2 regions of the Arthrobacter sp. CAN_A2 genome follow, and region 1 is predicted to be linked to the other one. Evidence: predicted binding sites of a transcription regulator. Region 1 holds the regulator's gene; the other holds the start of a gene.
The links. The regulator Rex, encoded in region 1, represses fermentation and respiration genes when NADH is low (regulators of the CRP and FNR family bind a similar motif). The targets are predictions, from matches to a motif close to CTTGTGAANNNNTTCACAAG.
Positions count from the first base shown of each region.

Region 2: a site for Rex is predicted at 8,495-8,514, ahead of rhaI (L-rhamnose isomerase). Genes of this name have one in related genera too.

Region 1 covers NZ_JADOUS010000003.1:176,525-192,440, forward strand. Annotated here, with positions in the region: gene IWX63_RS05205 (Ppx/GppA phosphatase family protein) at 1-389, shown strand, start outside; gene IWX63_RS05210 (sugar phosphate isomerase/epimerase family protein) at 391-1,188, shown strand; gene proC (pyrroline-5-carboxylate reductase) at 1,423-2,277, shown strand; gene IWX63_RS05220 (glycosyltransferase 87 family protein) at 2,246-3,550, opposite strand; gene IWX63_RS05225 (potassium channel family protein) at 3,555-4,223, opposite strand; gene IWX63_RS05230 (TrkH family potassium uptake protein) at 4,216-5,628, opposite strand; gene IWX63_RS05235 (acetoin utilization protein AcuC) at 5,765-6,967, shown strand; gene IWX63_RS05240 (ArsR/SmtB family transcription factor) at 7,027-7,575, shown strand; gene IWX63_RS05245 (helix-turn-helix domain-containing protein) at 7,794-8,006, shown strand; gene IWX63_RS05250 (30S ribosomal protein bS22) at 8,201-8,299, shown strand; gene IWX63_RS05255 (HAD family hydrolase) at 8,411-9,223, opposite strand; gene IWX63_RS05260 (glutaredoxin family protein) at 9,320-9,583, shown strand; gene IWX63_RS05265 (redox-sensing transcriptional repressor Rex) at 9,768-10,454, shown strand; gene IWX63_RS05270 (hypothetical protein) at 10,479-11,138, opposite strand; gene IWX63_RS05275 (YceI family protein) at 11,321-11,878, opposite strand; gene IWX63_RS05280 (histidine phosphatase family protein) at 12,049-12,726, shown strand; gene IWX63_RS05285 (TlpA family protein disulfide reductase) at 12,766-13,386, shown strand; gene IWX63_RS05290 (cytochrome c biogenesis CcdA family protein) at 13,444-14,199, shown strand; gene resB (cytochrome c biogenesis protein ResB) at 14,252-15,916, shown strand, end outside.
Region 2 covers NZ_JADOUS010000006.1:126,760-142,675, forward strand. Annotated here, with positions in the region: gene arfB (alternative ribosome rescue aminoacyl-tRNA hydrolase ArfB) at 1-74, opposite strand, end outside; gene IWX63_RS16795 (DUF1016 N-terminal domain-containing protein) at 647-931, shown strand; partial or broken gene IWX63_RS16800 (hypothetical protein) at 1,000-1,050, shown strand; gene IWX63_RS09555 (GGDEF domain-containing protein) at 1,245-2,798, opposite strand; gene IWX63_RS09560 (hypothetical protein) at 3,108-3,251, shown strand; gene IWX63_RS09565 (DUF2256 domain-containing protein) at 3,248-3,664, shown strand; gene IWX63_RS09570 (rhamnulokinase) at 3,653-5,140, opposite strand; gene IWX63_RS09575 (bifunctional aldolase/short-chain dehydrogenase) at 5,142-7,226, opposite strand; gene rhaI (L-rhamnose isomerase) at 7,223-8,389, opposite strand; gene IWX63_RS09585 (LacI family DNA-binding transcriptional regulator) at 8,611-9,642, shown strand; gene IWX63_RS09590 (sugar ABC transporter ATP-binding protein) at 9,768-11,321, shown strand; gene IWX63_RS09595 (ABC transporter permease) at 11,318-12,361, shown strand; gene IWX63_RS09600 (ABC transporter permease) at 12,354-13,544, shown strand; gene rhaS (rhamnose ABC transporter substrate-binding protein) at 13,606-14,667, shown strand; gene IWX63_RS09610 (L-fucose/L-arabinose isomerase family protein) at 14,749-15,916, shown strand, end outside.

The DNA.
Region 1 (15,916 bases):
CGTCGAAGACCTTCCGCTCCCTGGCGCGGATCGCGGGGGCGGCGCCGTCCGCCGCCGGGCCGTTCGTCCGCCGGGAGCTGCGCCTCGAGGACCTCAGCCTGTGGACGAAGCGGCTGGCGGCCATGACCGTGGAGGACCGCACCCACCTGGACGGCGTCTCCGAGCTGCGCGCCCCGCAGGTGCTCGCCGGCGCGCTCGTCGCCGAGTCCGCGCTCGACCTGTTCGGCGTGCCGTCGATCAGCATCTGCCCGTGGGCGCTCCGCGAGGGACTGCTGCTGAGGCGCTTCGACACCAAGATGTTCGACGCCGACGAACCCCTGCCGGGCGCCGGGGTGGGCCACACCCAGCTCGATGCGACAGCACGCACCCCCGTCGCGCGGGGAGCCTGACATGCCCCGCGCAGGCAGCCTGCCCTCGATCCCCGTCGCGCTCTCCAGCGCGTCGGTCTACCCGCTCGCGGTCCACGACGCCTTCGCGCTGGCCCAGGACCTCGGGTACGACGGCGTCGAGGTGATGGTCACCAACAACTCGGTGAGCCAGGACCCCAACCAGCTCTCCACGCTGAGCGAACGCTACGAGCTCCCGATCCTCGCCATCCATGCTCCGACCCTGCTCCTGACCCAGCAGGTCTGGGGCAAGGCCTGGACGAAGATCGAGATGTCCGCGGCGATGGCCGCGGAGGTGGGTGCCACGACCGTCGTCACCCACCCGCCGTTCCGCTGGCAGAGCGGGTACGCCGAGGAGTTCCCCGAGGGCATCGCGCGCATCTCGACCGAGTACGGCGTCGACATCGCCGTCGAGAACATGTACCCGTGGAAGGTCCGGGGCCGCGAGGCGAAGGCCTACCTGCCGCACTGGAACCCGATCCCCGAGCCGTACGAGCGCATCACCTGGGACTTCTCGCACGCCGCGATCGCCGGCATGGACTCCTACGAGGAGATCCGGACACTCGGCAGCAGGCTCGCGCATGTGCATCTCACCGACGGCACCCCCAACGGCAGGGACGAGCACCTGCTCCCCGGCCAGGGGCAGCAGCGGTGCGCGGAGGCGCTGGGACACCTCGCGGAGTCGGCGTGGGACGGCGTGGTCGCCGTGGAGGTCAGCACACGCCGTGCCAAGGCCGCCGGGGAGCGCGAGGACTGGCTCGCGAAGACGCTGCGTTTCGCCCGGGAGCACCTGGGCCACTGACGGGCCGCGCCGTCGACCGAGGATTCGAACACGGACTTGAACGAGGAATGGCGCCGATGGACGGTCCGGATGGTGGGGGAGCCATCCGGTGCCACCGACGCCGGGCCGGATCAGGAAGTTCCGGCCGCATCACTCGCACCCTTATGAGGTAGTCGCAACACTAGGGCTCCTCCTTGTGCCCCACCACGGAACAGGCTGACAGTAGCCTGTGAGGCCCCGTGGCAGGATGGGACCATGACTACCCAGGGCACCCCGCGCATCGCCTTCCTCGGCTGCGGATCCATGAACGAATCCATCCTGGGCGGCCTCCTCGCCGCCGGCCTCGACCCCGAGCGGGTCACCGCGACGGTACGACGCGCCGAACGTGCGGCGGAGCTCCGGCAGCGGCACGGCGTCACGGCGTTCGCCACGACGGACGACGACGCCGCGAACACCACCGCCGTGCAGGATGCCGACATCGTCATCCTCGGGGTGAAACCCGCGGGTACCGTCGCGCTCGCCCGTGAGATCGGACCGTCCCTGAAGCCGGCCGCCGTCGTCCTCAGCGTCGCCGCCGCCGTCTCGATCGCGATGATCGAGGCGGTCCTGCCCGACGGTCAACCCGTGATCCGCTCGATGCCCAACACCCCGTCGCGGGTCGGCAGGGGAGTGCTGTCGATCTCCGCCGGGACCGCGGCCGGCCCCGAGCAGATGGCGCAGGCCCGGGACCTCCTGGCCGCCGCCGGGATGGTCGTCGAGATCCCCGAGGACCAGGTGGACGCCCTCTCCGCCGTCAGCGGGTCCGGACCGGCCTACGCGTTCTACCTGGCGGAGGCCATGGCCGCCGCCGGCGTCGCGCTGGGCCTCGACGCCGGACTGGCCGCGCTGATCGCCCGGGAGACCGTTGCGGGCGCGGGCTTCATGCTGGCCGAGGACGGCGCCGACGCAGCCGCCCTCCGCCGCGCCGTGACCAGCCCCAACGGCACCACGCAGAGCGCCATCGAGACCTTCGACGAGCGGGGCCTTCCCGGCATCGTCGCGGACGGGGCACGCGCCGCCACGGAGCGCGCCGCGGAGATCACCCGCGAACTGACGCTTCCTGCCGGCTGACGGGTCGGAGGGACCACAGGATCAGCAGGGCCACCGGCAGGACCACCCCCAGGCCGGTGAAGAGCCGCAGCGACAGCGATCCCTCACCGGAGACCGTGCCGGTCAGCGTGAGGGTGACGGTGATCGAGGAGAACATCATCACCGGCACCAGGAGCGCCAGCAGCGCCCGGCCGAGCACGCGTCGGCTGCCCGCCTGCCGCCGGGCGAGGACCCAGCCTGCCGGGAACACCAGGGCGATCCACACCCAGTGGTGGAACCACGAGATGGGCGAGATCGCGAGCATGACGACGGCGTTGGCGGCGATCGCCCGCAGCCTGTCGCCGTCCTCGTCCGCCCGCCGGATCGCCAGGTAGCCGACCGCGATGACCGCCAGGGACGCCAGGATCCAGACGGGGCGCTGCACGGCCTCGGCCAGGCCGGACTGGGCCACGATGGAGTTCAGGGACACGTTGTAGAGATCGGCGGTCGCCCCCACCCGCGAGGCGTCGAAGAGCGCATCCAGCCAGAAGATCGCCGACTCGCGGGGCGCCAGGAACCAGCCGACGGCCACCGTCGCGGCGAAGGACACCGCCAGCCAGGCCAGAGACCGCCAGTCACGGCGCGCGAGGAACACCAGCCCGAAGGCGAGCGGTGTCAGCTTGATCCCGGCGGCGATGCCGATGAGCACGCCCGAGGGAAGCCTGGTGGAGCGCAGCAGGTCGGCGAGGATCAGCACCATCAGGAGGGCGTTGACCTGGCCGAATCCGAGGCCCTCACGCCACGGCCCGCTGACGCCGATGAGCAGCACGGCGATCAGGACGGCGGCGGTCCCCCGCCGGTCGGCCCGGGTCCCCACCACCTTCGCCATCACCCCCGAAGCGCGCAGGTAGCGCACGACGACGACCGCCACGCCCACGAGGCAGGCGCAGGTCAGGGCGGTCACGATCCCCAGGGCCAGGGCCTCCGGAACGAGCGCGAGGGGCACGAAGAGGAGGGCCGCGAAGGGCGGGTAGGTGAAGGGCAGGCCCCGGGTGTCGGTCTGGATCAGGGCGTCGTCGTAGAGTTCCTTGTCGCCTGCGCGGCCGAGCAGCGCGAGGGCGCCCTCGCGGTACACCGAGAGGTCGAGGCCGTGGATCCGGGCGGCGAGCACGACGACGGCGAGCACGAGCGCGCCGCCGAACCCGGCGGCCCACCACGGACCGGCCGCCGATCGCGCAGCTGCGGCGGGTGGTCGACGGCGGGACCCGCCAGGGCCGCGCATCCGCCCCGCCGGCGTCCCCGTGGTCTCCTCCATGCGGCTAGGGCCGGCCGGCGAAACGCTCGAGCAGGTCCACGTGCCCGGACACGATCAGCATGTCGCGGCCGGACACCTTGGTGTCGGGGCGTGCGTAGGTGAAGTCCTCGCCCGGCGACTTCACGCCGACGACGGTGACGCCGTACTTCGACCGCACCGAGGACTCCGCGAGCGTGAAGCCCTGGGTCTCCTTCGGTGGGTACATCTTCACGATCGCGAAGCCGTCGTCGAACTCGATGAAGTCCAGCATGCGGCCGCCGACCAGGTGCGCGGCGCGCTGGCCGGCGTCGGCCTCCGGGTAGATCACGTGGTTGGCGCCGATGCGCTTGAGGATCTTGCCGTGCGAGGGCGTGATCGCCTTGACCCACAGGTGGTCGATGCCGAGGTCCACGAGGTTGGCGGTGATGAGCACGCTCGACTCGATCGAGGTGCCGACCCCGACGACGGCGGCCGAGAACTCCTGGGCGCCGAGCTGGCGGAGGGCGTCCAGGTTCGTCGCGTCGGCCTCGACCACGTGCGTGAGGATGCCCGAGAACTTCTGCACGAGCTGGGGGTCCCGTTCGATCGCCAGGACCTCCCGCCCCTGGCGGACGAGCTGTTCTGCGGTCGCCGCACCGAACCGGCCGAGGCCGATCACGAGGACGGGTGCGTTGTGGGCGGGTCTTTCAGCCAATGATCGGCCTCTCGTCGGGGTAGCGGTAGAGCGTGCTGCGTTGCCTTAGCGCGAGGGCCGAGGCGAGGGTGATGGTGCCCATGCGTCCGGCGAACATCAGGGCGGACAGGACGTATTTTCCTTCGGGGGGCAATTCGGCGCTCAGGTTGGTGCTGAGCCCGACGGTCGCGAAGGCGGAGATCACCTCGAAGACCACCTTGTCCAGGGGTTCGTCGGAGATCGCGAGGATGAGCCCGCTCGCGAGCAGCACGAGCGTGGCCCCCATGAAGATCACGGAGATCGCGACGCGCATCGCCTCGTGGGGGATGGTGCGGCCCCACGCGCGGACGTCGGAGTCGCCGCGGGCCTCGGCCACGATGGCGAGGAACATGACGGCGATCGTGGTCACCTTGATGCCGCCGGCGGTCGAGGCGGAGCCTCCTCCGGCGAACATCAGGGCGTCCGTCAGGAGCATGGTGGTCGTGTTCATGTCGGTCTGGTCCACGAGGTTGAACCCGCCGGAGCGCGTCATGACCGAGGCGAAGAGGGAATGGATGGTCTTGTCGGCGAAGCTGAGGCCCGCGATCGTGCGGTCGTTCTCCCACTCGAGGAAGCCCCAGGCGAACGTCCCGGCCACGAGCAGGATCAGTGAGACGAACACCGTGAGCTTGGCGTGCAGCGTCCACTTGCTGAAGCGGTGGCGCACCTGCACGAGGACCATGATCACCGGGAAGCCGAGGCTCCCGAGGAACACCCCGACCATGAGCGGGGTCAGGATCCACAGGTCCGTCTCGTACGGGACCAGGCCGTCGCTGTGCGGGGTGAAGCCCGCGTTGTTGAAGGCGGAGATGGAGTAGAAGATGCCGTGCCAGACGGCCTGCCACCAGGGCTCTCCCAGGAGCATGAAGCGCGGGATGAGCACGACGGCGAGGACGATCTCGATCAGTACCGACGTCGTGATGACGATCCGCAGCAGCGTGCCGATCTCGCCGAGGCGGCTCGCGTTGTTGAGCGCCTCCTGGGCCAGCAGCTTGCCGCGCACCCCGAGCCGCTTGCTCACGATCAGCGCGAGCAGCGAGGCCAGCGTGAGCGTTCCGAGCCCGCCGATGAAGATGCCCAGCAGGATCACCAGCTGGCCGAAGAAGGACCAGTGGGCGGCCGTGGACACCACGGTGAGGCCCGTGACGCACACGGCGGACACCGCCGTGAAGAAGGCGTCGTGCAGCGGGGTCACGGTACCGCTGGCGGCGGACATCGGCAGGCTCAGCAGTGCGGTGAACACCAGGATCACGGCGGTGAAGATGAAGAGGGCGAGGCGTGCGGGCGAGCTGTTCGCGAAGGAGTCGGCGAAGTCGCGGATCGAGGCCAGCAGCCTGATGTACCCGCGGCGATCGTCCGTCAGCCATCGCGGCTGTTGACCTACCATTGACGTCCGCTCTGCCCTGTCCGCTGGTCCTTCCGCCGAACTGGCGCATAACCATGCCTGATTTGTCCCTTGCAGTAGTAAAGCATCTCACCGGTGTGCGTCGTCGGAATATCCCGCATCGCGTAGCCTTTCAGGAATGTCTACGCACTCAAGGTCGGCGGTGCCCCTCCAGGTCGCCTGGGACGAGTCGATGCTGGCCTACAACTTCGGTGGGCAGCATCCCATGAACCCGGAGAGGCTGCACCTGACGGCCCGGCTCGCGCGTGACTGCGGGCTGTTGGACCTCGACGGCGTGACCGTTGCCGCTCCGCCCGTGGCCTCGGACGACGACCTGGCCGCCGTCCACAGCCCCGACTACATCAGGGCGGTCCGCGAGGTCAGCAGCAACCCCGACACCTCGGACGCCGCCATGGGCCTCGGCACGGAGGACACCCCCGCCTTCGCGGGGATGCACGAGGCCAGTGCCCGGCTCACCGGCGGTTCGCTCGACGCGGCCGAGGCGATCCTCCGGGGCTCCGCCGTCCGGGCCGTGAACTTCGGCGGGGGTATGCATCACGCGGCACGGTCCCGGGCCAGTGGCTTCTGCATCTACAACGACGCCGCGGCCTCCATCCAGCGGCTGCTGGACCGCGGCGTCCAGCGCGTCCTGTACATCGACGTCGACGCGCACCACGGCGACGGGACGCAGAGCATCTTCTGGGACGAGCCCCGCGTCATGACGATCTCCCTGCACGAGACGGGCATGAGCCTCTTCCCGGGAACCGGCTTCGCCAGCGAGACCGGGGGGCCTGCGGCCGAGGGGTACGCGGTGAACGTGGCGCTGCCCACCGTCGCGGGGGACGCGGCGATGCTGCGGGCCTTCCACGCCGTCGTGCCGCAGCTCGCCGGTGCCTTCGCCCCCGAGGTCATCGTGAGCCAGCACGGGTGCGATTCCCACCGCGAGGACCCGCTCACGAACCTGCGGATGAGCGTGGACGCCCAGCACGCGCTGATGGTGGGTGTCCGGGACCTCGCGGACCGCCTGTGCGGGGGGCGGTGGATCGCGACCGGGGGTGGCGGGTACGCCCTGGCGAGCGTGGTGCCGCGGTCGTGGTCGTTGCTCGTGGCCGTGGCCGCCGGTGCACCGGTGGGCCCGGCGACGCCGGTCCCGGCGATCTGGCGGGAGTACGTGCTCGAGCGGCACGGCGTCGACGCGCCCCGCCTGATGGGTGATGGCGCGGACATCTGGTGGCGCTCGTGGGAGATCGGCTACGACCCGAACGACGACCTCGACAGGACGGTGATGGCGACCAGGAAGGCACTCTTCCCGCTCCACGGGCTGGACCCCTGGTTCGACTGAGCCGGACCCGCCGATCGCATCAGGATGCCGCGCGGCGTATATATCGCTAGGGTGGGCGGATGGGAATCGATGATGTATTCGCCGTCATCGCCGAAGGCACGCGCAGGCAGATCCTCGAGAATCTCCGTGGCGGCGACAAGGCGGTGGGGGAGCTCGTGATCGAGCTGCAGGTCAGCCAGCCGACGGTGTCGAAGCACCTGAAGGTGCTGCGGGAGGCGGGCCTGGTGAGCATGCGGGCGCAGGGACAGAAGCGCTACTACTCGCTCGACACCGCCCCGCTCGGCCGGGTACGCGACTGGCTGGCCGGGTTCGAGCCCACCACGGACCTGGTGTCCATCGCGGCCTCCGAGGACGCCCGTCAGGACCGGCTGTCCTCCTCCGACGCGACGACCGTGGCAGACGTCGTCGCCGCCCTCGAACCGGAGACGACCGATGCGTCGGACACCGCGGACGTCACGGCGCTGGCCGCCGCGGTCCTGGCAGCACCAGCGGTGCCCACCGGACCGGACGCACCGCGTCCCCCGATCGGCCGGACCATGGGCCGCGCGGCGGAGCGCGCCGCGGATCTGCTCTCCCAGCTACGTCGGCGTCGCGATCCGTCCTCGTGAGGTTCGACGGCGGGTGACCGTCGCTACCGTGCGTGCACGGCCCGCGCATCGACCGGTCGACTGTCTTTCACTTCAACCACATCAGCCACTACAGTGACTCCTTAGGCGGATTATCCTTTTGCTACAAGGCGACACGCCGAACGGTCGCCCCCGGGTGGTTTTATCGATGCCGGCCCCAGGGTGCAGTGCAAGCCTCCATGCAAAGGAACAGTGGTGAGATGGCAGACGGGAATCACTTCTCGGATGTGCAGTTTCGGACGGTCGCGGAAGTGGCCGGGCTCATGCGGGTATCGAAGATGACCGTGTACAGGCTCGTGCACGCGGGAGAGTTGCCCGCCGTGCAGTTCGGCCGTTCCTACCGGGTCCCCGAGTCCGCGGTCGAGGATTTCCTCCACCGGGCGCAGGTCGAGGGGCAGTCGGAGAGCGCCTGACCGCCGGTCGTTCGAGGGTTCCCCAAACGGATGTACCCTGTTAAGGAGCGTTTTGGGCGGGTTTCGAGCCTGCTCGACTTATTGCATCAAACGGGCAACTGCCACCAGGCACGCGTCTTTCGTCATCACCAGGGCGTGCCTCGAGGCACATCGCCGCAGTCCGCCCTGGCAACACAACAGTTTGTGAGGACTCTATGGGTTCAGTAATCAAGAAGCGCCGCAAGCGTATGGCAAAGAAGAAGCACCGCAAGCTGCTTCGCAAGACCCGTCACCAGCGCCGCAACAAGAAGTAGCCAGGCGCCCGGCCGCGAGCCGGAGTGTGCCGACCGGCCCGGATTCCCGCCTTCTGGCGTGGACGCCGGGCCGTTGTCGTCTGCGGGCTCCCGGTGGGGCCTGCGCGGGAGTCAGGGACTCCTGAACCGCGAGTACCCGCGCCACAGCCCGTAGACGGATCCGATCACGGTCGCCGCCCGCAGGCCGAGGGTCGCGGCGCGCCGCCCGCTGCGGAAGTCGTAGACCGGCCAGTTGTTCGCGCGGGCATGGCGGCGGAGTCGGCTGTCCGGGTTGATGGCCACGGGATGCCCGACGGCGGTCAGCAGCGGGATGTCGTTGTAGGAGTCGCTGTAGCCCCAGCAGCGCGAGAGGTCGAGGTTCTCCCGCTGCGCCAGGTGCAGGACCGCTGCAGCCTTGGCCGGACCGTGCAGGAAATCGCCGACCAGCCTGCCGGTGTACAGGCCGTCCGCGACCTCCCCCACCGTGCCGAGGGCGCCGGTGAGGCCGAGGCGGCTCGCGATCACGCCGGCCACCTCCACGGGAGTGCCGGTCACCAGCCAGACCTGCCGGCGGGAGGTCAGGTGCTGCTCCGCGAGGGCGCGCGCGCCGGGCCAGATCTTCGACGCGATCATCTCGTCGTAGACCTCCTCGCCGAGCGCCAGGATGTCCTCGTGGGCAATCCCGATGGCGAACGCGAGGGCGGCGTCGCGCACCGAGTTCACGTCCGTCATCGTCTCGCCGCGCATGATGAAGCGGAGCTGCTTCCAGGCCAGGCCTGCGGCGAAGCGCAGCGTGAAGGCCTTGCGCTGGTACATCTTCCGGCCGACGTGGAAGAGGCTCGCGCCGCGCATCAGGGTGTTGTCCACGTCGAAGAAGGCGGCTTCCCCCGCGATCGTCGCCGGAGGCTGGGGGGTGGGGTGCGTGACCCGTGCGGCGTCCGGCATGCTCAGAGTCTAGTTCGTCGGCTCCCCGCGCCGACGGCACCCTCTGCCGGTGCCGTTCCTGCTTCCGACGCCGCACGGGCGCAGTACCGTGGAGGGATGGAACCTCCCGTGGACATGCCCGGTGCCGGCGTCGTCCTCCTCACCCGACCCGCGTGTCACCTCTGCGAGGATGCCCGCGCCGTGGTGCAGCGGGTGACCGCCGAGCTGGGCCTCGGCTGGCGCGAGGTGTCGGCGGCCGAGGCCCCCGCGCTCGGTGCCCGGTTCGCGGAGGAACTGCCCGTCCTGTTCATCGACGGCGTCCAGCGCGACTTCTGGTCGATCGACGAGTCGAGGCTGAGGCGGCTGCTGGCCGGCGCCTGACACATCCCGCCGGTCCGGCCCGGCGTCCCGTCACGGCGGCCCGCCGCCCGGCTTGGAGGCCCCGCGCCGTCGGCATACAGTGGTGTTACTTCCGCCCCCGACGCCGAGGGATCCCGGAACCGCGACTCCCGGACCGGACGCCGCGGTGCTAGCAACGGAGCCGAGAACAGTGACAACGCCGGACATGCCAGGCCTCCACCCCGTGGGTGATGCGGCGCGCCACATCCCTCCTGCGTCGGTGGCCCGCCTCACCATCTACCTGCGTGCGCTGAATTCCCTGCTCGCGGAGGGCATCGAACGCGTGTCCTCCGAGGAACTGGCGGACGCCGCCGGAGTGAACTCGCCCAAGCTGCGCAAGGACCTCTCCTATCTCGGGTCCTACGGCACACGGGGCGTCGGGTACGACGTGCAGTACCTGAACCGGCAGATCTCGATCGCCCTCGGGCTGACACTCGACTGGCGCGTCGCCATCCTCGGCGCGGGCAACCTCGGGCGGGCCCTCGCCGGCTACTCGGGGTTCGTGTCGCGGGGCTTCGAGATCGTCGCGCTCTTCGACGCCGACCAGCTCGTCGTCGGTTCCGAGGTCGGCTACCTCAGGGTCAGCGCCGTCGACGACCTCGAGGCGGTGCTGGAGCGCACCCGCACCAACATGGCGGTGCTCGCGGTTCCCGCGGCGGTGGCCCAGGAGCTGTGCGACCGCCTCGTCGCGGCCGGGATCTCCAGCATCCTCAGCTTCGCGCCCGTGGTGCTGCAGGTGCCATCGCACGTCCAGCTGCGCAAGGTGGACATGTCCACCGAGCTGCAGATCCTGGCCTATCACGCGCAAAGGGCGCAGGAGCCGGACCTCGGTCCGATCTCCCGTGCCCAGTAAGCGGGTCTACGCGCGGCTGCGCACTCAGTACCCGAACTTCTGCGGTGCGAAGTACGGCCGCGCGGGCTTGAGGTAGGTCAGGACCACGCCGGCCACGCCCAGCAGCATGACCAGCACGCTGAACACCACCGAGAGCGCCGACGTCTCCGCCACCGCCTGTCCGGTCGACTCCGCGGCGGCGGTGAGCATGGGCGTCAGGAGGACGGTGGCGAGCACGCCCAGCACGTTGAGCGCGGCCAGCACGGTGGCGGTGATGCGGGCCCAGTTCCGGCCCTTGCGGATGAAGACGGCCAGGACCACGTACAGCGCCGCGATGATCACCGAGACCACGAGCCCGATTCCCACCCCGACCGCGGCGCCCGCCATGTCCGGCACCTCGGTCGTCAGCAGGGAGATGACGGACGACAGCAGGTAGACGACGCCGGCAGCAAGGATGAGGTAGTAGGCCCGGTCGACCTCCTTGGGCGCCGGCCCCTTCTCGGCGAGGCCCGACGCACCCGACGTCGGATAGGCATAACCCGAGGGCTGGGCGGCCTGGTGGCCGTACTGGCCGCCGTCGTCCTGCTGGCCGTACCGGGGTGGGTCCTGCTGGGGGTAGGGGTTCTGGCCGCTGCTGCCCGATCCCGGTGGATTCCAGGCGGGCCCGCCGTTCTGCCCGTCCGGGTTGTCCTGTGGTGTGCTCATCGTCGCGTCCTCCGCTGATCGGTGTCGGTCATCCGCCGCTGGTGCCCCTCGTGGATGTGGTCACCGTCAGCCTAGTTCGTGCGCTCCCGGTGGGGACAGGCCGAAACGCCGGCGGCCGGCGCCGTCGGGAGGACGACGCCGGCCGTCGGGGCCGGCTGCGGGCACCGGGCCCGAGCGACGGATCAGACCGTGGCGACCGCGGGGGCCACGAAGGCGGCCTCGATGGTGATGGTGACCTTGTCGCCGACGAGGACGCCGCCCGCTTCGAGGGCCGCGTTCCAGGTGAGGCCGAAGTCCTTGCGCGAGATGCTCGTGGAGGCGGAGACCCCGGCGCGGGTGGCGCCGAAGGGATCCACGGCCACGCCGTTGAACTCGGCGTCGAGGACCACTGCTTTGGTGATCCCGCGGATGGTGAGGTCACCGTTGATCCGGTAGGTCTCGCCGGAGCCGTCGTGGGAGGTGGAGACGAAGGTCATCTCGGGGAACTGCTCGACGTCGAAGAAGTCGGCGCCCTTGACGTGGCCGTCGCGGTTCTCGTCGCCGGAGGTGAAGGATGCGGTCCTGATGGTCGCGGAGATGCTCGAGTCCTCGAGGGACGAGCCGACGGTGAGCGCGGCGTCGACGTCCTTGAACGAGCCGCGGACCTTGCTGATGCCCGCATGGCGGACGCTGAAGCCCACTTCGCTGTGGGAGGGGTCGAAGGACCAGGTGCCGGAGGTGAGGCCTGAGGGGACAGTCATGGGGAACTCCTGAGAATGATGGCTCGCGGATGCTTACACGGGGTAGAAGCATGCGTATGCATGTTTTATTCCGCTCTTCGCTAAAATGTTCAACCAATCCACCGGACCGCCCGCAAGGGAAGGGCCGGCGCCGATTGGCCGTCGCGCGCGGCATGCGCGAAACTGGAGGGATGCAGCGATCAACCGTCCACCTGGTGCGCCACGGTGAGGTCCACAACCCGGACAGGGTCCTCTACGGGAGGCTCCCCGAGTTCCATCTCTCCGAGCTGGGCCGCCAGATGGCCATCCAGATGGCGCGGCACTTCCAGCAGCGGCGCGACGAGGGCGCCGACATCGTGCACCTCGTGGCCTCGCCGCTGGATCGTGCGCAGGAGACCGCGCAGCCCCTCGCGGACGCCCTCGGACTCACCATCTCCACCGATGAGCGCATCATCGAGGCGGAGAACCGCTTCGAGGGGATGTCGGGGATCAAGAGCAGGCTCCGGGAGCCACGGCACTGGCCGTTCCTCGTCAATCCCTTCCGCCCCTCCTGGGGTGAGCCCTACAGCCGGCAGGTCGAACGCATGATGGCGGGAGTCCATGACGCGCGCCGGCTGGCGCTCGGGCTCAGCTCGGCGAAAGGGTCGGACCGTCCCGCGGAGGCCATCCTGGTCAGCCACCAGCTCCCGATCTGGGTGACGAGGCTCGCCGCCGAACACCGCCGGCTCTGGCACGACCCGCGGGAGCGCGAGTGCACGCTCACGTCCGTCACGTCCCTCGACTTCGACGGCGACACCATCCGGCGCGTGCGCTACGCCGAGCCGTGCGCGGACCTGTTGCCCGAGGCGGCGAATGTCCCCGGCGCGTAATAGAATTACTACACGTCGTAGAAATCAACGGAAGAAGCCGTGACCAGACCCGTCCGTCCCGCATCGCGCCGCCGCGTGCTCACGCTGCGCCTCGCGCTCGCCTTCGCCGTGCCGGTCTCGCTCGCGATGACGTCCTGCGCGGCGGATGACCCCCTCGCGCAGCAGGCCGCTGCGGGGGACGGCAAGAACTACATCGCGGGCGACGGCTCGGTCACCGAGTACGCGGAGAGCGACAGGGGAGAGCCCGTCGAGGTCGCCGGGACTCTGTTCGACGGCACCGCCGTGTCGAGTGCCGACTGGGACGGCCAGGTCACCGTGCTCAACTTCTGGTACGCCGCCTGTGCCCCCTGCCGTGAGGAAGCACCCGACCTCGTCTCGCTGCACGAGGACTACGCGCCCCAGGGGGCCGTCTTCTACGGTGTGAACATCCGCGACGAGCAGGCCACGGCAGAAGCCTTCGAACGCAGCTTCGGCATCCCGTACGAGAGCTTCGACGACAAGGACGGCGGCGTGCTGCTGGACATGACGCAGTACGTCCCGCCGCAGGCGGTCCCCACCACGATCGTGCTGGACCGGGAGGGGCGCGTCTCGGCGCGGATCCTCGGACTCGCGGACCGCAGCACGCTCAAGGCCCTGATCTCCGATGCCCTCGCCGAATAGCGCGCCGGGCCGGGCATGCCGATGACGGGGCCGCTGGCCGCGTCGATGCCCCTTGCCGTGGGCAACGCCTTCGCCGACGCCGTCCTGAACGGCTCCATGATGCTGGCACTGCCCGTCGCCCTCCTGGCGGGTCTCGTCTCGTTCGTCTCTCCCTGCGTCCTGCCCTTGGTCCCGGGCTACCTCGGGTACGTGACGGGACTGACCGGTGTCGACCTCGAGAAGCAGCGGAAGGGCCGCATGCTCGCCGGGATCGGCCTGTTCGTCCTCGGTTTCTCGGTGGTGTTCATGGCCTACGGGACGCTCTTCGGCCAGCTCGGAGCCTTCCTGCGGGTCTCCCAGGGGTGGCTCCTCCAGGTGCTCGGGGTCGTCGTGATCCTCCTGGGCATCATCTTCATGGGCGGACTGTCCTGGTTCCAGCGGGAGAGCCGCCTCCACGCGAAGGTCCCCGCAGGGCTCCTGGGCGCGCCCCTGCTCGGGGTGACCTTCGGGCTCGGCTGGGCGCCGTGCATCGGGCCCACGCTGGGCGCGGTGCAGCTGCTCGCCATCTCCGGCAACGACGCCACGGCCCTGAAGGGCGCCGTCCTCACCTTCGTGTACTGCCTCGGGCTCGGCCTGCCGTTCCTGCTGATCGCCCTCGGCGTGCGGCGCGGCATGGGTGCGCTCGCGTTCTTCCGGAAGCACCGGCTCCTGCTGCAGCGTTCCGGGGGAGGGCTCCTGGTGCTCGTGGGCGTCCTCATGGTCACGGGCGTCTGGAACCTCTGGATCACCCAGCTGCAGGATCTCCTGATCGGCAACGTCGTCCTCCCGATCTGATCGGCGGACGCGCACGGCACGGAATCGAAATCAACTTGATGGAAGGCCCACAGTGAAGCAGGACGTCACACAGGACACGAGGGACAGGCCGGGCGCCTCGAAGGCCCGGTCCGACGCCGTCCTGCCCTCCCTCGGCTTCTTCGGGACCCTGCGGTGGGCCTGGACGCAGCTCACGAGCATGCGCACCGCGCTGTTCCTGCTCCTGCTGCTGGCCGTCGCCGCGGTTCCCGGCTCTCTGTTCCCGCAGCGCCCCGCCAATCCCGCCGTCGTCACGCAGTACCTCCAGGACAACCCCGACTCCGGGCCCATCCTCGACTGGTTCCAGCTCTTCGACGTCTATTCGTCGGTCTGGTTCTCCGCCATCTACCTCCTGCTCTTCATCTCCCTCATCGGCTGCGTGATCCCCCGCGCGATCGCGCACTTCAGGGCGGTGCGCTCCACGCCGCCGCGCACGCCGAAGCGGCTCTCACGCCTGCCCGTCTACGGCACGCTCGAGGTCCCGGCGGATCAGGCCCGTAGCGCGGGGATCACCCCGGCTGCGGCCGCCGAGCAGGCCGCGGCCATGCTCCGGAAGCGCGGGTACCGCGTGGACGTGCGGGACGCCGACACCGACCGCCCCTCGGTGGGCGCCGAGCGCGGACTCGCCAAGGAGCTCGGCAACCTCGTGTTCCACACCTCCCTGATCGGGGTCCTGGTCTCGGTCGCGGTCGGAGGGCTGTTCGGCTACAACGGCCAGAAGGTCATCGTGGAGGGTGACAGCTTCGTCAACACCCTGATCGGCTACGACTCCTTCAACCCGGGCTCCAACTTCTCCGACGACCGGCTCGAGCCGTACTCGCTCCGGCTGGACTCCTTCGACGTCCGCTTCGACCGCGAGCAGGAGAGCCACTACGGGCAGCCGCTGGACTTCACCGCCAACCTGACCACGCAGGACGGGCCCGGCGGGGCCGAGGAATCCCAGGTCCTCAAGGTCAACGCGCCGATCACGATCGGCGGGACGAACGTGTACCTCGTCGGCAACGGCTACGCGCCGGTCGTGACGGTCCGCGACGGCGACGGCAACATCGCCTCGCAGGGTCCCGTCGTCTCCGTGCCGTCGGACGGGCTCTACACGTCGCTGATCGTCATCAAGGCCCCGGACGCCAAGCCCGACCAGCTCGGGTTCGTGGGATTCTTCCTCCCCACGGCGTTCGTGGACGAGCAGGGCGTCTCCTTCTCCCGCGACCCGGATCCCTTCAACCCCCAGCTCAACCTCAACTCCTACTACGGGGACCTGGGGCTCGACGACGGCACCCCGGAGAACGTGTACGTCCTGGACACCGAGGACCTGACGGAGCTGAACAGCCGAACCAGCGACGACGGCGGGATCGTGCTCGGCGTCGGCCAAACCTACGACCTGCCCGAGGGCAAGGGCTCGGTCACGTTCGACGGGCTGAAGCGCTACGTCGCCCTCGACATCCACCACGACCCCGGGGAGGTCGGCGCGCTCGTCTTCTCGACGCTCGCCCTGCTCGGCCTGACGGCATCGCTGTTCATCGGACGGCGGAGGCTCTGGGTCCGCACCGGGGAGCACCCCGACGGCCGCCTCATGGTCGAATACGGGCTGCTCGCGCGCGGCGAGGACCACCGGCTCCCCGCGGAGGGCCAGGCCGTGGAGAAGCTGCTCGCGGACCGCTGGTTGGTGCCGGACGGCGGCACGGGAGAAAATAAGGTGCCT
Region 2 (15,916 bases), on a different contig from region 1:
CCGGATGACCTGGAGAACTTCCATTGTAATTCGGTTGCCGGAATAATTAAGTCCGATGTCACTTCAAGATCCACGCAGTAAGCGTGGCACGCCAGGTGTGTCTGGTGGCAAGCGTCAACAACTGGAGGTCGTTCCGTCGACGACGTGACCGTGACCGTGCGCAGCAGCGACCGTGCCGCTCTGGGCGCCGCGGTTGTGCCCTCGCGCGGAAGAGCTTCCACCGGAATTCGTCATCGGATGCACCGATAACCCACCTTCCGTCAGATGCCTGACGACCTCAGGACGAGCCGCCGACCCGGTAGCCGTGGCCTGGCGGCCCGGTTGGTGCGCCCCCCGTTCACCTCGGCCTGACCCGGTTCCGATCTTGTGCTCAGCGAGCCGGGCGAGCTCCGTAAGCAGGTGAAGTGAGAACGTAGTTGTCCAACAGCCTGTTGGGCAACTACGTAGGGCGGCCCACCCTGAGGTGGACAGGCTCGACGCCTGCAGTTGATACGCCTCGGCGCCCGCTGAGCAGGGATGCCCATTGTTCAGCGTTCGCCGCGTGCATCAGTTCGTGAACTCGCCGAAACGACGTCGGCCCTGTGGCCGTCGTCGCCGCGCCCGGCGCCCCGCGCTCTGGAAGGATCGCTCAACTAGGGTGTGGGAGGTGACTGACCTCGAACCTGATCTTCCTCCAAGTTATGCAGAAACGCTGACCGAACTGGCCAATGCCGTACGAGCCGCAAAGGCGAGAGCTCAGCGCGTCGTCAATGCTTCCATGATCGAGCTCTACTGGAACATCGGCCGAACCATCCTGCAGCAGCAACAGGCCGAGCCGTGGGGGAGCGAGGTGCTCGGTCGTCTGGCTGAGGATCTCCGCGCCCAGTTCCCGCACATGAAGGGGTTCTCGCGGAGGAACCTTTACTACCTGAGAGCCCTGGCCAACGCGTAGCAGGGAGGGGCGCATCTGTGCAGACAGTGTCTGCACAAATCAGCTGGAGTCATAACATCACCCTGCACGTGCAACTCCAGGATCAGGACCTGCACGAGTGGTACGCGGCGCGGAGTGTCCGCCACGGGTGGTCACTGGCCGTCCTTGAACACCAGATCGCATCCAGGCTTCACGAGCGGGAAGGATCAGCTCCGAACAACCTCAAGGCGCGACTGCCCGAGGAGGGGACGGGACTCGCCCGGGAAGTCATAGCTGCGCGCGAGGACCTGGGGCGTTGGGTCCGACCACATGCGTTGCAAGCGCCCCGGACCTGTCAGGGGCCGACCGACCTGTCCCGCCCGGCCCGCTTCGCGCTGTACAGGTTGCGGTCGGCCTCCTGCAGCAGGTCGGCCGTCGTCGCCCCCGGTTCGCAGCCGGCGAAGCCGATGCTCACCGTGAGGCGCAGATCGCCGTCGATCTCGGGCCACCGGAGCTCCCGGATGGCGGACAGCACCCACCCTGCCACCTGCCCCTGGTCGGCGTCCTGATGCAGGACCAGCAGGAACTCCTCCCCTCCGATCCGGGCGACGTGGTGGACGCCTTCGCACGTCGACAGGGCCGCGGCGACGGCCACCAGCACGTCGTCGCCCGCGGCGTGCCCGTAGCGGTCGTTGACCAGCTTGAAGTGGTCGAGGTCGAGGATGGCCAGGGAACCGGTCCACGGTCCACCGGCCTGCCAGGTCCGGACGACGTCGGGCAGTGTGTCCTCCACCCAGCGCCGGTTGCGCACCTTCGTCAGGGGGTCGATGGCGACGGCCGCCTCCGCCTGCTCCGCGCGTTCGAGCGCCTCGGTGACATTCTGCTCGGCGAACAGGTGGTCCACCTGGGAGCGGCGGGCCTCGATCCACCGGCTCCGCGCCGCCTGATGGAACTGCCGGTGGAGTTCGTAGGCGAGCCGGAAGTCGGCCGCGGACGCCGCGATGGCGGCGCGCTCCTCCAGGACGGTGGAGGCGACCTCCTCGAGCGCATGCTGCACGGTGATCCGCTCGGCCCGGTCGAGGGCACGCCGCGCCGCGGGGAGGTTGCCGACCCCGTGGTGGGCCTGCGCGAGCAGGAGCATCCGGGTGGCCCGGGTCTCCGGCTGCGACGTCGCGGCGTCGTCGTCCCCGGCCCGCTCCAGCACGTCGAGCGCGTCCCAGGGGCGGTTGTCCGCCAGGTGGCCGCGTGCGAGGACGTCCGACAGCTCGGCTTCGAGGTCGGGGGACGCGGCGATCACGGCCTCCAGCCGCCGCATCCAGAAGCGCGCCTCGTCCGGCATCGACTCGTCCAGCGCGGAGTGGAACGCGTTCGAGGCGATCTGGGCCAGGAGTTCGGGGTCGGCCAGTTGGTCCGCGAGGGCGAGCGCCCTGCGGGACACGTCGAAACCGTGCTGGAGGAGCCCTGCGACCAGGAGGCCGACCGCCTGGCGCGTCAGGAGCTTCGCGCGGAGTCGGGGCAGTTCGGTGCCGTCCAGCAGAGTGACGGCGATCGTCGCCTGCTCGGCGCCGGAGCCCGAATGGCCCGCGATGAGGTCCATCATCGCGATGAGGGCGTGGCACCGGCTGGCGAGCCGCGCGTCGCCCTGCTCGGTGGCCCATTCGAGGATCTCCTGACCCCGTGTCCGCGCGCCGGGTGCGCCGTCGGTGCGGGCCAGCGCGTCGAGCCCGGTCACCTCGGCCCAGAAGGCCACGTCGAGCCGCCCGAGCGTCTCCGCAAAGGCCCTGATCTCGGCGGCCTCCCCCACGGCGCGGGGGAGATCGGCGCTGATCTCGACGGCTTCGAGGGTGGCGATGAGGTCCTTCTCCTGCGCGAGGCGCAGGGACCCGCTTTCGATGACGGTGTCATTCATGGTGTGGCTCCAGATGGTCGGGGCAGCGCTTTCCTGCTGACCGTGGAGCGTGAACGAGACCATGGTGTGCGCTGACGTGCCGGGTGAGACTGGCGTGTGTTCAGTCTGCCGTGTCGAGGGCATCGCCTCAAGGGTTCCGGCTCATTGATTTCGTCGCGCCGGACAGCGCCGGACAAGGCGAGGCAGCGCCGGGCGGCTCCGGCGGTACCGGGCACAGCAGCGTCTCCTATGCTTGATGCACCACGGAGCCGCAGTCCTTCCCCGCGTCGGCCCGCCGCAGGAGCCGCAGGGATGACAGGAAGGACCGCCGTGACCACGGACAGCAGTGCGGACGAGGAGGGCGTGGTGAGCCGGGCCGCCCACGCCGTCGACCAGGCCTCCGACATACGCCCCCCGGACGCCCCGGTGCGGCCCGGCTGCGCCATCTTCCGCGCTGCGTCCGGACACCTATGACGCCGCGGACGAGGCCCCCCGCGCGGGGGCAGGCGGGCCCCGGCGCTCCGCCCGACCCGAAGTACTGCAGGTCGTGCGGCCGCCGCATGGAGTGGCGGAAGAAATGGGAGCGGACCTGGGACACGGTGCTCTACTGCAGCGACGCCTGCCGGGCGCGCAAGGTGAGGCCGATCGACGCGGACCTCGAAGAATGGCTCCTGACGCGTCTCCGGAGCCTGCCCCGCGGGCAGGGCATCGACCCGGCGGACGCCGCCCGGGCCCTCGACGAGGAGGGCGGGACCCTCCTGCACGAGCCCGCCCGCAGCGCGGCACGCCGCCTCGTGAACCGGGGCCTCGCGGAGATGGTGCAACGCGGTGCCGTCGTGGACCCGTCGACGGCGAAAGGGCCCGTGGCCCTGCGGTCACCGCGCTGACGCGACCCGCTCGGTCGCAGCCACGCGCTCCGCAGGCTCGTAGCGGACGGTCCGGGCCGATCGGCGGGCGGCCGCGCGGATGCCCGCGAGGGGAGAGCCGGGGGATCCGGGACCGGAGTCCAGCAGGCCGGCGGCCCGCGCCTGGACGAGGATGTTCCCGAGCGCCGTCGCCTCGACCGGGCCGGCGAGGACCGGCAGCCCCGTGCGGTCGGCGGTCAGTTGGCAGAGCAGTGCGTTCTGCGACCCTCCGCCCACCACGTGGATGACGTCGATGCGGTGTCCGGACAGGCGGACGGCGTCCTGCAGCGTGCGCGCATAGGCCGCGGCGAGGCTGTCCAGGATGCATCGGGCCATGGCCTCCCGCGTCGGTAGGACGTCCGGCCCCGCCCCGGCCGCGCGGCGGATGCGCGCGGGCATGGCGTCCGGCGCGAGGAAGTCCGTGCTGTCCGCGTCGATGGTCGGGCCGCCGGCCGGCAGGGCTGCGGCGGCCGCCAGCAGCGCGGGGAGATCGGGCTCCGGTCCCTCGATGCTCCACTCACGCAGGCACTCCTGCAGCAGCCAGAGTCCGCCGGTGTTGCGCAGGTAGCGGATGGTCCCGTCCACGCCGCGCTCGTTGGTGAAGTTCGCGGCGCGGCTCTCCCCGGTCAGGATGGGGGCGTCGAGTTCGACCCCGACGAGCGACCACGTACCCGAGGAGATGTACGCGAAGTGCGGCGAGTCGGCCGGGACGGCGGCGACGGCGGAGGCGGTGTCGTGCGACCCGACGGCGACGACGGCGGTGGCCGCCGGGAGGCCCGTCGCCGATGCGATGGCCGGCAGCAGGCGGCCGATCGCCGTGCCGGGCTCGATGAGCGGGGGGAAGAGTTCCGGGGACAGGCCGAGCGGACCGAAGAGGTCCTCCGCCCACGTACCGGTGGCGGCGTCGAGCAGTCCCGTGGTGGAGGCGTTCGTCGCCTCGGTGCGGCGCTCACCGGTCAGCCGGTAGGCGAGCAGATCGGGGATGAGCAGCGCCTGGAAACCCTCGAGCGACCGCTCGGCGGCGAGCTGGTACACCGTGTTGAACGGCAGGAACTGCAGCCCGGTGCGCGCGTAGAGCTGCGCGGGCGGCACGGCACCATGGATGACGTCGATGCTCGCCGCGGTGCGTTCGTCCCGGTAGCTGAACGGCAGGTGCCGGAGCGTCCCGGCGTCGTCGACGAGCCCGTAGTCCACGGCCCAGGTGTCGATGCCGATGCTCGTGACGGTGGCACCCGTCCGGGCCGCGGCCTCGCCTGCCCGGCGCAGTCCCACCAGCACCTCCGCGAGGAGCGCCTCGACGTCCCACCGCAGGGCGCCGCCGAGGAAATGCGCGCCGTTGGGGAAGCGGTGGATGATGTCGAGCTCCGGACCGGCGGCCGTGAGCCTCCCGAGGATCACCCGGCCGGAGGACGCCCCGATGTCCACGGCGATGAACACCGCTTTCGAGCCGGCGGCCATGTCAGCGCAGGAACGCCGCGGCCACGCCCGCATCCACAGGGATGTGCAGCCCCGTGGTGTGGGAGAGCTCGGCGGAGGTCAGCACCGCGACGGCGTTGGCGACGTTCTCGGGCAGCACCTCGCGCTTCAGGAGAGTGCGCTGGGCGTAGTACTCGCCCAGCTTCTCCTCCTCCACGCCGTACACCGCGGCCCGCTTGGCACCCCAGCCGCCGGCGAAGATCCCCGAACCGCGGACCACGCCGTCGGGGTTGATGCCGTTCACCCGCACCCCGTAGCCGCCGAGCTCGGCTGCGAGGAGCCGCACCTGATGCGCCTGGTCCGCCTTCGCGGCGCTGTAGGCGATGTTGTTGGGCCCGGCGAACACCGAGTTCTTGGACGAGATGTAGATGATGTCCCCGCCCATGTCCTGCTCGATGAGCACCCTTGCGGCGGCCTGCGACATGAGGAAGGACCCCTTGGCCATCACGTTGTGCTGCAGGTCCCAGTCCTTCTCCGTAGTCTCGAGCAGGGGCTTGGAGATGGACAGGCCGGCGTTGTTGACCACGAGGTCCAGCCCGCCGAACGCCAGCACGGCGGCCGTCACGGCCTGGAGCACCTGCGCCGGATCGGTCACGTCGGCCTGCACGCCGATGGCGACGTCGGGCCCTCCGAGTGCTTCGGCGACGCCATTCGCGCTGTCGATGTTGAGGTCCGCGATGACCACGCAGGCGCCCTCCGCGGCGAGGCGCGTCGCGATGGCCTTGCCGATGCCCGACGCCGCTCCCGTCACCAGGGCGATGCGTCCCGCGTGGGATTTCGGTTGCGGCATCCGCGCGAGCTTGGCCTCCTCGAGGGCCCAGTACTCGATGCGGAACTTCTCGGTCTCCTCGATCGGCGCGTAGGTCGAGATGGCTTCGGCGCCCCGCATGACGTTGATGGCGTTGAGGTAGAACTCCCCGGCGACGCGCGCGGTCTGCTTGGTGGCGCCGTAGGAGAACATGCCGACGCCGGGCACCAGCACGATCGCCGGGTCGGCGCCGCGCATGGCAGGGGAATCCGGCGTCGCGTGGCGGTCGTAGTAGGCGGCGTAGTCCGCGCGGTACGCCGTATGCAGTTCGCGCAGGCGCAGCAGGCAACTCTCGACGTCGGCGTCCGCAGGGAGGTCGAGGATGAGCGGCTTGATCTTGGTGCGGAGGAAGTGGTCCGGGCAGCTCGTCCCGAGCGCACCGAGGCGCGGGTGCTCGGTGGAGGCGAGGAAGTCGAGGACGCGGGGGTCGTCGGTGAAGTGGCCCACCTGCGCCCTGTCGGTGGAGGAGAGCCCGCGGATGGTCGGCGCGAGGGCCGCGGCCTTGGCGCGGCGCTCCTCCTCGGGCAGCGCGGCATACCCTTCGAGCAGGGGACCGAAGGGTTCGGTCCGGCCGTGTTCGGCGATGTACCGCTCCGCCGTCTCGATGATCCAGAGCGAGTTCGCCTCCGCCTCCTCGGACGTGTCCCCCCAGGCGGTGATGCCATGGCCGCCGAGGATGGTGCCGATGGCTTCGGGGTTCGCCTCCCGGAGGGCGGCGATGTCGAGCCCCAGCTGGAAACCGGGCCGCCGCCAGGGCGCCCAGGCCACCTTCGGCCCGAAGATCGCCGTCGTCAGGGCCTCGCCGTCCGCCGCGGTCGCGACGGCGATCCCGGAGTCGGGGTGGAGGTGGTCCACGTGGGCGGCGTCGACGAGGCCGTGCATCGCGGTGTCGATGGACGGTGTGGCGCCGCCCTTGCCGTGCAGCGTGTAGTCGAAGGCGGTGACCATCTCGTCCTCGCGCTCCACGCCCGGGTACACGGAGCGCAGCGCCTGCAGCCGGTCGAGCCGCAGGACGGCGAGCCCGGACTCCGTGAGCGTGCCGAGGTCCCCGCCGGATCCCTTGACCCAGAGCAGTTCGACGTCCCCGCCCGTGACGGGATCGACGCCCGTGCCCTTGGCGGACGTGTTGCCGCCGGCGTAGTTCGTGGTGCGCTTGTCGGCGCCGAGCCGGTTGGAGCGCCCGATGAGGTCGCTGACGGTCCGGTTGGTCGTGCTGTTGTCAGAGGTGGCCGTCGTCGGCTGCGTCGTCGTCACTGTCATGCTCCCCATCCGGCCTGCCGGCCGCCCTGCCGTTCGGTGTTGATCCGGTCCTGGTAGCCGCTCTCCCGGTACGCGGCCGTCGGGTCCGCGGGGAGTCCCTTCGATGCGCGCCACGCGGCGAGTCCCGGGCGGACGTCGGTGTAGAAGGCGTCCATCATGAGGGCGTTCGCGCCGAGCACGTCGCCGGCCTCCTGCGCCGCGGTCAGGGCGGATCGGTCGATGAGCAGGGCGCGCGCGGTCATCTCCTGCACGTTCAGCACCGAGCGGATCTGTCCGGGGATCTTCTCCTCGAGGTTGTGGCACTGGTCGAGCATGAGGGCGATCCCGCTGGACGGATCCAGGCCGCCGCCGCGGATCACCTCGGCCATGATGCGGAACAGCTGGAACGGGTCCGCCGCTCCGACGATCAGATCGTCGTCCGCGTAGAAACGGGAGTTGAAGTCGAAGGAGCCGAGCTTCCCGAGGCGGATCAGCTGCGCCACGATGAACTCGATGTTGGTCCCGGGGGCGTGGTGGCCCGTGTCGAGGCAGACCAGGGCCTTGTCGCCGAGCTGCTGGCAATGGGCGTAGGAGGTACCCCAGTCGGGGACGTCCGTGTGATAGAACGCCGGCTCGAAGAACTTGTACTCGAGCACCAGCCGCTGGCCCTCGCCGAGGCGGTCGTACACCTTCCGGAGGGAGTCCTGCAGCCAGTCCTGCCGGGACCGCATATCGGCCTGCCCCGGGTAGTTCGAGCCGTCCGCCAGCCAGATCTTCAGGTCCCGGGAACCGGTGACGTTCATGACCTCGATGCACTCGTACATGTGGTCGATCGCCTTGTTCCGGACCGCGGCGTCGCTGTGCGTCAGGCTGCCGAACTTGTAGTCGTCGTCCTGGAACGTGTTGCTGTTGATCGTGCCGAGCCGCACGCCGTGCTCCCCGGCGTGGGTGGCGAGGCTCCCGTAGTCGTCGACCCTGTCCCAGGGGATGTGGACGGCCACGCTCGGCGCGAGGCCGGTCAGCCGGTGGACCATGCCGGCGTCGGCGATCTTCTCGTGGACGGTGCGCGGCGTGCCGGGGGTCGCGAAGACCTTGAACCGGGTCCCGGAATTGCCGTACGCCCAGGAGGGCACCTCGATGGCGAGCTGGTCCAGCTGTGCCGCGATGTCGTCGATGACAGTCATGTACTCTCTCCAGCGTGCGGGCCGGGTGCTTCACTCCACCGGCGGCGATTCTCGGGTTCTTCCACCCGTCCGGGAGGGCCCGGACGAGGAAGTAGATGGGCCGTGCTTTTGAATCGTTTCATTAGCACGTTTCAAAGCTATCCTTGCTGGAGACCGAGTGTCAACCGTTCCGTCGGCGCCCCGCCGGCGCGCGACGCGACCTCCGAGACAGCCGGAGTCCCATGAGCAGCCGACCAGTCAGTATCAAGGACGTCGCGGATACGGCCGGGGTGGCGGTCGGGACGGTCTCGAACGTGCTGAACCATCCCTCGCGCGTCTCCGCTGCCACCCGCGAGCGGGTGCAGGCCGCCATCGACGCGCTCGGCTTCGTGCGGAACGACGCCGCCCGGCAGCTGAGGGCGGGCCAGAGCCGCACCATCGGACTGGTCGTGCTCGACGTCGCCAATCCCTTCTTCGCCTCCCTCGCACGTGCGGCCGAGGACTGCGCTGCCGAGAACGGGAGCACCGTGGTGCTCGGCGACAGCGGGCAGGACGCCGAGCGTGAGGCCCGGTACATCGACGTTTTCGAGCAGCAGCGCGTGCAGGGCATGCTCATCTCGCCGGTCGGGGATGTGGGCCCGCGCGTCGAGGCGCTTCGTCAGCGCGGCATGCCCGTGGTGCTGGTGGACCGCGTGGATCCGCAGCGACGCTGCAGCTCGGTCTCCGTGGACGACGTCGCCGGCGGCTACATCGCCGTCCGGCACCTGCTCGAGGCGGGCCGGCGGCGCATCGCATTCGTGGGGACCAGGGCCGACTACCGCCAGGTCGCGGATCGCCTGGCGGGAGCCCGCCAGGCGATCGAGGAGCACGACGGCGCCGTGCTCGAGGTCCTCGAAGCCGATGCCATGACGGTCCTGGCCGGCCGGGACATCGGGGAGACGATCGCACGGCGCGGGCACCGGGAACTGCCGGACGGCATCTTCTGCGCCAACGACCTCCTCGCGATCGGCGTGATGCAGGCGGTACTGCTGATCCGCGGACTCCGGATCCCCGAGGACCTCGCCCTCATCGGGTATGACGACATCGATTTCTCCGCCTCCACCGTCGTCCCGCTGACGAGCGTCCGGAAGCCGACCGAACTCATGGGGCGCACCGCCGTCGAGCTGCTCCTCGAGGAGATCGAGGGGCCCGCCGCCCGCCGCCGCCAGGTGATCTTCGACCCCGAACTCGTGGAGCGCCGCAGCACGCAGGCCGGGGTCCACGCCGTCGGCTGACCGGTCGACCCCGGCACGGCGGTGCGGTCACAGTCCGATCTCGGGCTGTTGACGGTGATGGAGGTCGCGCCTACTATTCGAGGAAGCCGAATCTGAAACGATTCATTTCTTCCCGAGGAGTTGCATTGACGCATCCTGATGGCCGTGGCAGCGACGCCACGGATCCGTCCGCACCGGGGCGGACCCCCGTGCTGGCACTCCGGGGGGCACTGAAGACCTTCGGCCCGGTCGTCGCCCTCGCCGACGGCACCATCGACCTGGTTGCGGGCGAGATCCACGCGCTGGTGGGCGAGAACGGCGCGGGAAAATCCACCCTCGTGAAGATCCTTGCGGGGGTCCACCACCCGGATGCGGGGGAGTTCCTCGTGGGCGGGCAGGACGTCACTTTCCGCAACGTCGCCGACAGCAAGGCCGCCGGGATCTCCGTCATCTACCAGGAGCCCACACTCTTCCCCGATCTCACGGTCGCCGAGAACATCTTCATCGGGCGCCAGCCCCGGGGCCGCTTCGGCCTCATCAGCCGCGTCGAGATGCGGCGCCGCGCGAGGGAGCTGTTCGGCCAGCTCGGTGTCCCGATCGACCCCGACCGCGTGGCCGAGGGACTGTCCATCGCGGATCAGCAGATCATCGAGATCGCCAAGGCCATCTCCCTCGACGCGCGCATCCTCGTCATGGACGAGCCCACGGCGGCGCTCAGCGGCGTCGAGGTGGACCGCCTGTTCGCCGTCGCCCGCCGCCTGCGCGACGCAGGCAGCGGCATCCTGTTCATCTCCCACCGCTTCGACGAGGTCTTCGGCCTGTGCGACCGCATCACGGTGATGCGGGACGGCGCCTACATCGCGACGCACGAGACGCGGGCGACCTCGGTCGAGGCCATCGTCCGGGAGATGGTGGGACGCGACATCGACGCACTGTTCCCGAAGACCGAGACGGAGGCCGGCGACGTCGTCCTGAAGGTCGAGGGGCTGACCCGGCCGGGTGTCTTCCATGACATCGACTTCGAGGTGCGGGCGGGCGAGATCGTGGCCCTGTCGGGACTGGTGGGAGCCGGGCGCACCGAGGTGGCGCGTGCCGTGTTCGGGATCGACCGCTACGAGTCGGGCACCGTCCGGATGTTCGGCACGCCGCTGCGCCGCAAGGACCCGCGTGCCGCGATCGACGCCGGGATCGGCTTCGTCCCTGAGGACCGCCGCAAGCAGGGACTCGTCATGGACCTGTCGGTCGAGCGCAACACGGCCCTGACGCTCCGCCACTCCCTTGCGCGGTTCGGTATCATCAGGGCGCGCGCCGAGCGTGAGGCCGCCGAGACGTGGGGCAAGAGGCTCCAGGTGAAGGCCGGCTCGCCCGAACACGCCGTCTCCACCCTTTCCGGCGGCAACCAGCAGAAGGTCGTCCTCGCCAAATGGCTCGCCACGGACCCGAAGCTCCTGATCATCGACGAGCCGACGCGCGGCATCGACGTCGGCACCAAGGCCGAGGTGCACCGCCTGATCTCGGAGCTGGCGGGACGGGGCATCGCGATCCTCATGATCTCCTCCGAACTGCCCGAGGTGCTGGGCATGGCCGACCGCGTGCTGGTCATGCGGGAGGGGCGGATCACCGGCCGCCTCGACCGCGCCGAGGCCACCGCCGAAACCGTCATGCACGCCGCCACCGCATCCCTGGAGTCCTCGCGATGAGCCTCGACAGCAAGAGCGCGCCCGCCCACCCCGCCTCCGGACACGAGAAGACCTCGGTCCTCGCGTCGATCCTGAAGCTCCGCGAACTCCCGGTGATCCTCGCCCTCGTGCTGCTCGTCGCCGTGACCGCCGCGCTGAACCCGCTGTTCCTCAGCGAGCAGGGCATCAAGGACCTGCTGCTCAACGCGACCATCCTGATGATCCTGGCCGTCGGCCAGACCCTCGTCATCATCACCCGGAACATCGACCTGTCCGTCGGATCCATCCTCGGGCTCGTCGCCTTCGGGACCGGCAGCATGTTCGCCGCCGCCCCCGATCTGCCGATCGCCGTGGTCTTCGTCCTCGGGATGCTCCTCGGCGCGGTACTCGGCGCGTTCAACGGCCTCCTCATCACCATCGCGAAGGTGCCTGCCCTCGTCATCACGCTCGGCACGCTCTACATCTTCCGGGGCATCAACAACGCGTGGGCCGGCGGCACCCAGTACTTCGCCGGCGACCGGCCCCAGGCCTTCGGCGACCTGTCCGTGGACACCTTCCTAGGATTCCCCCTGATCACGCTCATCGCGGTGGGCGTCGTCGCGATCGTCGCGGTGTACATGTTCGGCACCCGCCAGGGACGCGACCTGTACGCCATCGGATCCGACCCCGACGCCGCCCGCCTGTTCGGCATCCCCGTCACCCGCCGCGTCCTGCTCGCCTTCGTGGTCAACGGCCTGCTGGCCGGCCTGGCCGGCGTCCTGTACGCCAGCCGCTTCAACTCGGTGGGCGCGACGACGGGAGCGGGCCTCGAGCTCGACGTCGTCGCCGCCGCGGTGGTGGGCGGCGTCGCGATCTTCGGCGGCAGCGGCACCGTGCTCGGCGCAGCGATCGGAGCACTCCTCCTGACCACCATCACCAGCGCCCTGACGGCGCTGCGCGTGGACAAGTTCTGGCAGCAGGCCATCGTCGGCGTCCTGATCCTCGCCGCCGTCGTCATCGACCGCATCGCCAGTGTCCGGTCCGCCCGCAAGCTCCGGATCGCCGAGGCCCGCAATGTCTGACCGCCTCGACGCCCAGCCCGGTCCGCAGGACACCACCCCGCCCGAAGGGCACCAGCCGGAGAACGGCACCCCAGCGAAAGGCAGGCGCATGTCCGCCCCAGGCACCAGGACCCCGGAGGAGAAGCGGCCGAAGCAGGCCCGCCCGGCGGGGCGGACGGCCGACTCCACGAAGGTGCTCGCCATCCCGAAGGGCCGCACGGGCGCCGCGAGGATCCTCCTCGGGCGCGACGCCGTCATGATCTACGTGCTGATCGTCGTCGTGCTTTTCGCCTGCCTCACGATCCCGCGGTTCGCGTCGCCGGTCACCGTGGGGTTCCTGCTCCTCGACGTCATCCCGACCCTGCTCATCGCGCTGCCGATGACGCTCGTCATCATCTCGGGGGAGATCGACCTCTCGGTCGCGAGCATCGCAGGGCTGACCAGCGCCCTCATGGGTGTCCTCTGGCAGGGCGGCATGCCGATCGCACTCGTCCTGGTGGTGTGCCTGCTGGCGGGACTCGTCGCGGGAGCCTTCAACGGGGTGCTCATCGCCTATCTCGGGCTGCCGTCCCTGGCGGTCACCATCGGCACGCTGGCGCTCTTCCGCGGCCTCGCGCTCGTGGTCATCGGCGACAACGCGGTGGCGAACTTCCCACCCGGGCTCACCGCCTTCTTCACGTCGAAGATCGGAGGGACCGGCATCCCCACGGTCATGATCGGCGTCGTCGTGCTCATCGTCGCGTTCACCGTCGTCCTGCACTTCACGCCCTTCGGCCGGGGGCTCTTCGCCCTCGGCTACAGCAGGGAGGCCGCGACGTTCGTCGGCATCGACGTCGCCCGGTCCAAGTTCCTGCTGTACCTGGCCACCGGCACGGTGTCCGCGCTCGCCGGCATCTACTGGACGCTCCGCTACTCCAGCGCCCGGAGCGACAACGCGAGCGGCCTGGAACTCGCGGTGATCGCGGCGGTGCTGCTCGGTGGAGTCTCGATCTTCGGCGGCAAGGGGTCCATCCCCGGCGTCTTGGCCGGGGTACTGCTGATCGGCACCATCAACTACGCGCTCAAACTGGACCGCGTCTCCGAGGTGGTCCTCATCATCGTCACGGGCTCCCTGCTCATCATCTCGGTCGTGGCGCCGAACATCGCGTCCGCCATCCGTGAGGCACGCCACGCCAGGCGTGTCCGCACCGCACCACTTCCCTAGGCCGTCCCCCTGGGGTTGCACCCGGCGACTGGTTTCCAGCGCACATCGAAAGGAAGAAACAATGAGGTTCATCCACTCCGGATCCACCCGACGACGGGTGGCCGTCGCGGCCCTCGCCACGAGCGCCGCGCTCGTCCTCAGCGCCTGCGGCGGCGACACCGGCTCCGACAGCGGCGGCGAGGGCGGCAACGGGTCGCAAGGCGAGCAGACCATCACCTTCATCCCCAAGCAGCTCAACAACCCCTACACCGACGTGGTGCTGGGCGGCGGCGAGGCCGGCGCATCGGAGGCCGGCTTCGCGTCCTCCGAGGTGGTCGGCCCGCTGGACGCCAGTGCGTCGAGCCAGGTGTCGTTCATCAACGCCGAGACACAGCGCGGCACCAACGTGATCGTCATCGCCGCCAACGACCCCGACGCCGTCGGCCCCGCGCTCGAGGAGGCCCGCGCCGCCGGCGCGAAGATCGTGGCCTTCGACTCAGACACCAACCCCGACTACCGCGACCTCTTCGTCAGCCAGGTGGACGCCAAGGACGTCGCCCTGATCCAGCTCGAGCTCATCTCCGAGCAGATCGGCGGCGCGGGCGAGATCGCCATCCTCTCCGCCACCGCGAACGCCACGAACCAGAACGAATGGATCAAGTTCATGGAGGAGGAACTGGCGTCCAACCCCGACTACGCGGACATCGAGCTCGTGGCGAAGGTCTACGGCGACGACGACGACACGAAGTCCTTCCAGGAGGCGCAGGGACTCCTGCAGGCCTACCCGGACCTGAAGGGCATCATCTCGCCCACCACGGTCGGCATCGCCGCGACCGCCCGGTACCTCTCCACCTCCGAGTACAAGGGCAAGGTCGCGCTGACCGGCCTCGGCCTGCCGAACGAGATGCGGCCGTTCGTGAAGGACGGCACCGTCACCGAGTTCGCGCTCTGGGATCCGGCGCAGCTCGGCTATGTCGCGGCCTTCGCGGGCAAGGCACTGGCCGACGGCGACATCACGGGGGAAGTCGGCGACACGTTCGAGGCCGGCGAGCTCGGCGAGCGCGAGGTCGGTGACGGCGGGATCGTGCTCGTCGGTCCGCCCACGCAGTTCAACGCGGACAACATCGACGACTACGACTTCTAGCCGCCGAGCAGGGCGGGGTGTCCTCCACGGATGCCCCGCCCTTCCCACGGGATTCCGACCCTCCAGTTGAGGAGCACACCCATGACCACCGATTCCGCGCCAGCACCCGGCACGCCCCCGGCGCGGCTCGAGCCGATCCGCCGCCGCCCCACCCGCCTGGGCCTCGTCTCTGGGGGCCTCGGAGCGTACTGGCCGCAGTTCCCCGACCTCCTGCCGCAGCTGCGGGAGTCGGTGCGGTATGTCACCTCCCGTTTCGAGGCGCTCGACGCCGACGTGACCGACGTCGGCTTCGTGTCCGATGCGCGGGAGGCGGCCACGGCGGCCGAGGAGCTCCGGCGCGCAGACTGCGATCTGATTGTCATCTTCCTCACCACCTACCTCACGTCGTCCATGGTGCTGCCCATCGCGCAGCGCGCGCAGACCCCGGTCCTCGTGATCGACCTGCAGCCCACCGAGGCCATGGACCACGCGAACTTCGACACCGGCAAGTGGCTCGCCTACTGCGGGCAGTGCCCCGTCCCCGAGGTCGCGAACGTCTTCGGGCGTGCGGGCATCCCCTTCCGATCGGTGTCCGGGTACCTGACGCAGGAGTCCGCGTGGGAGCGCATCGACCGGTGGGTCCACGCGGCGGGTGTGCGCGGCCGGCTCCGGCACGCGCGTCACGGGCTGATGGGCCACGTGTACCCGGGCATGCTGGACGTCTCGACGGATCTCACCACGGTCTCTACGACGTTCGGCTCCCACGTGGAGGTGGTCGAGTTCGACGACCTCCGCGAATTCGTCGGCGAGGTGACGGACGACCAGGTCCAGGAGCGCATGGACCTCGCCCGCAGCCTGTTCACCATGGACGGATCCGTGGACGAGGACGACTTCGCCTGGGGCGCGAAGGTCTCGGTGGGGCTCGACCGGCTCGTCACCGAGTTCGACCTCGACTCGCTCGCCTACTACCACCGCGGCCTCGCGGGGGAGCAGCACGAACGCCTCGGGGCGGGCATGATCCTCGGCGCGTCCATCCTCACGGCCCGCGGCGTCCCCATGGCGGGGGAGTACGAGCTGCGGACCTCGATCGCGATGCTCGCGGCGCAGGCGATGGGCGCCGGCGGGTCCTTCACGGAGATCCAGGCACTGAACTTCTTCGACGGCGTGGTGGAGATGGGGCACGACGGTCCGGCGCACCTCGCGGTCAGTGCAGCCCAGCCGCTGCTGCGCGGGCTCGGCGTCTATCACGGCAAGCGGGGATGGGGCGTCT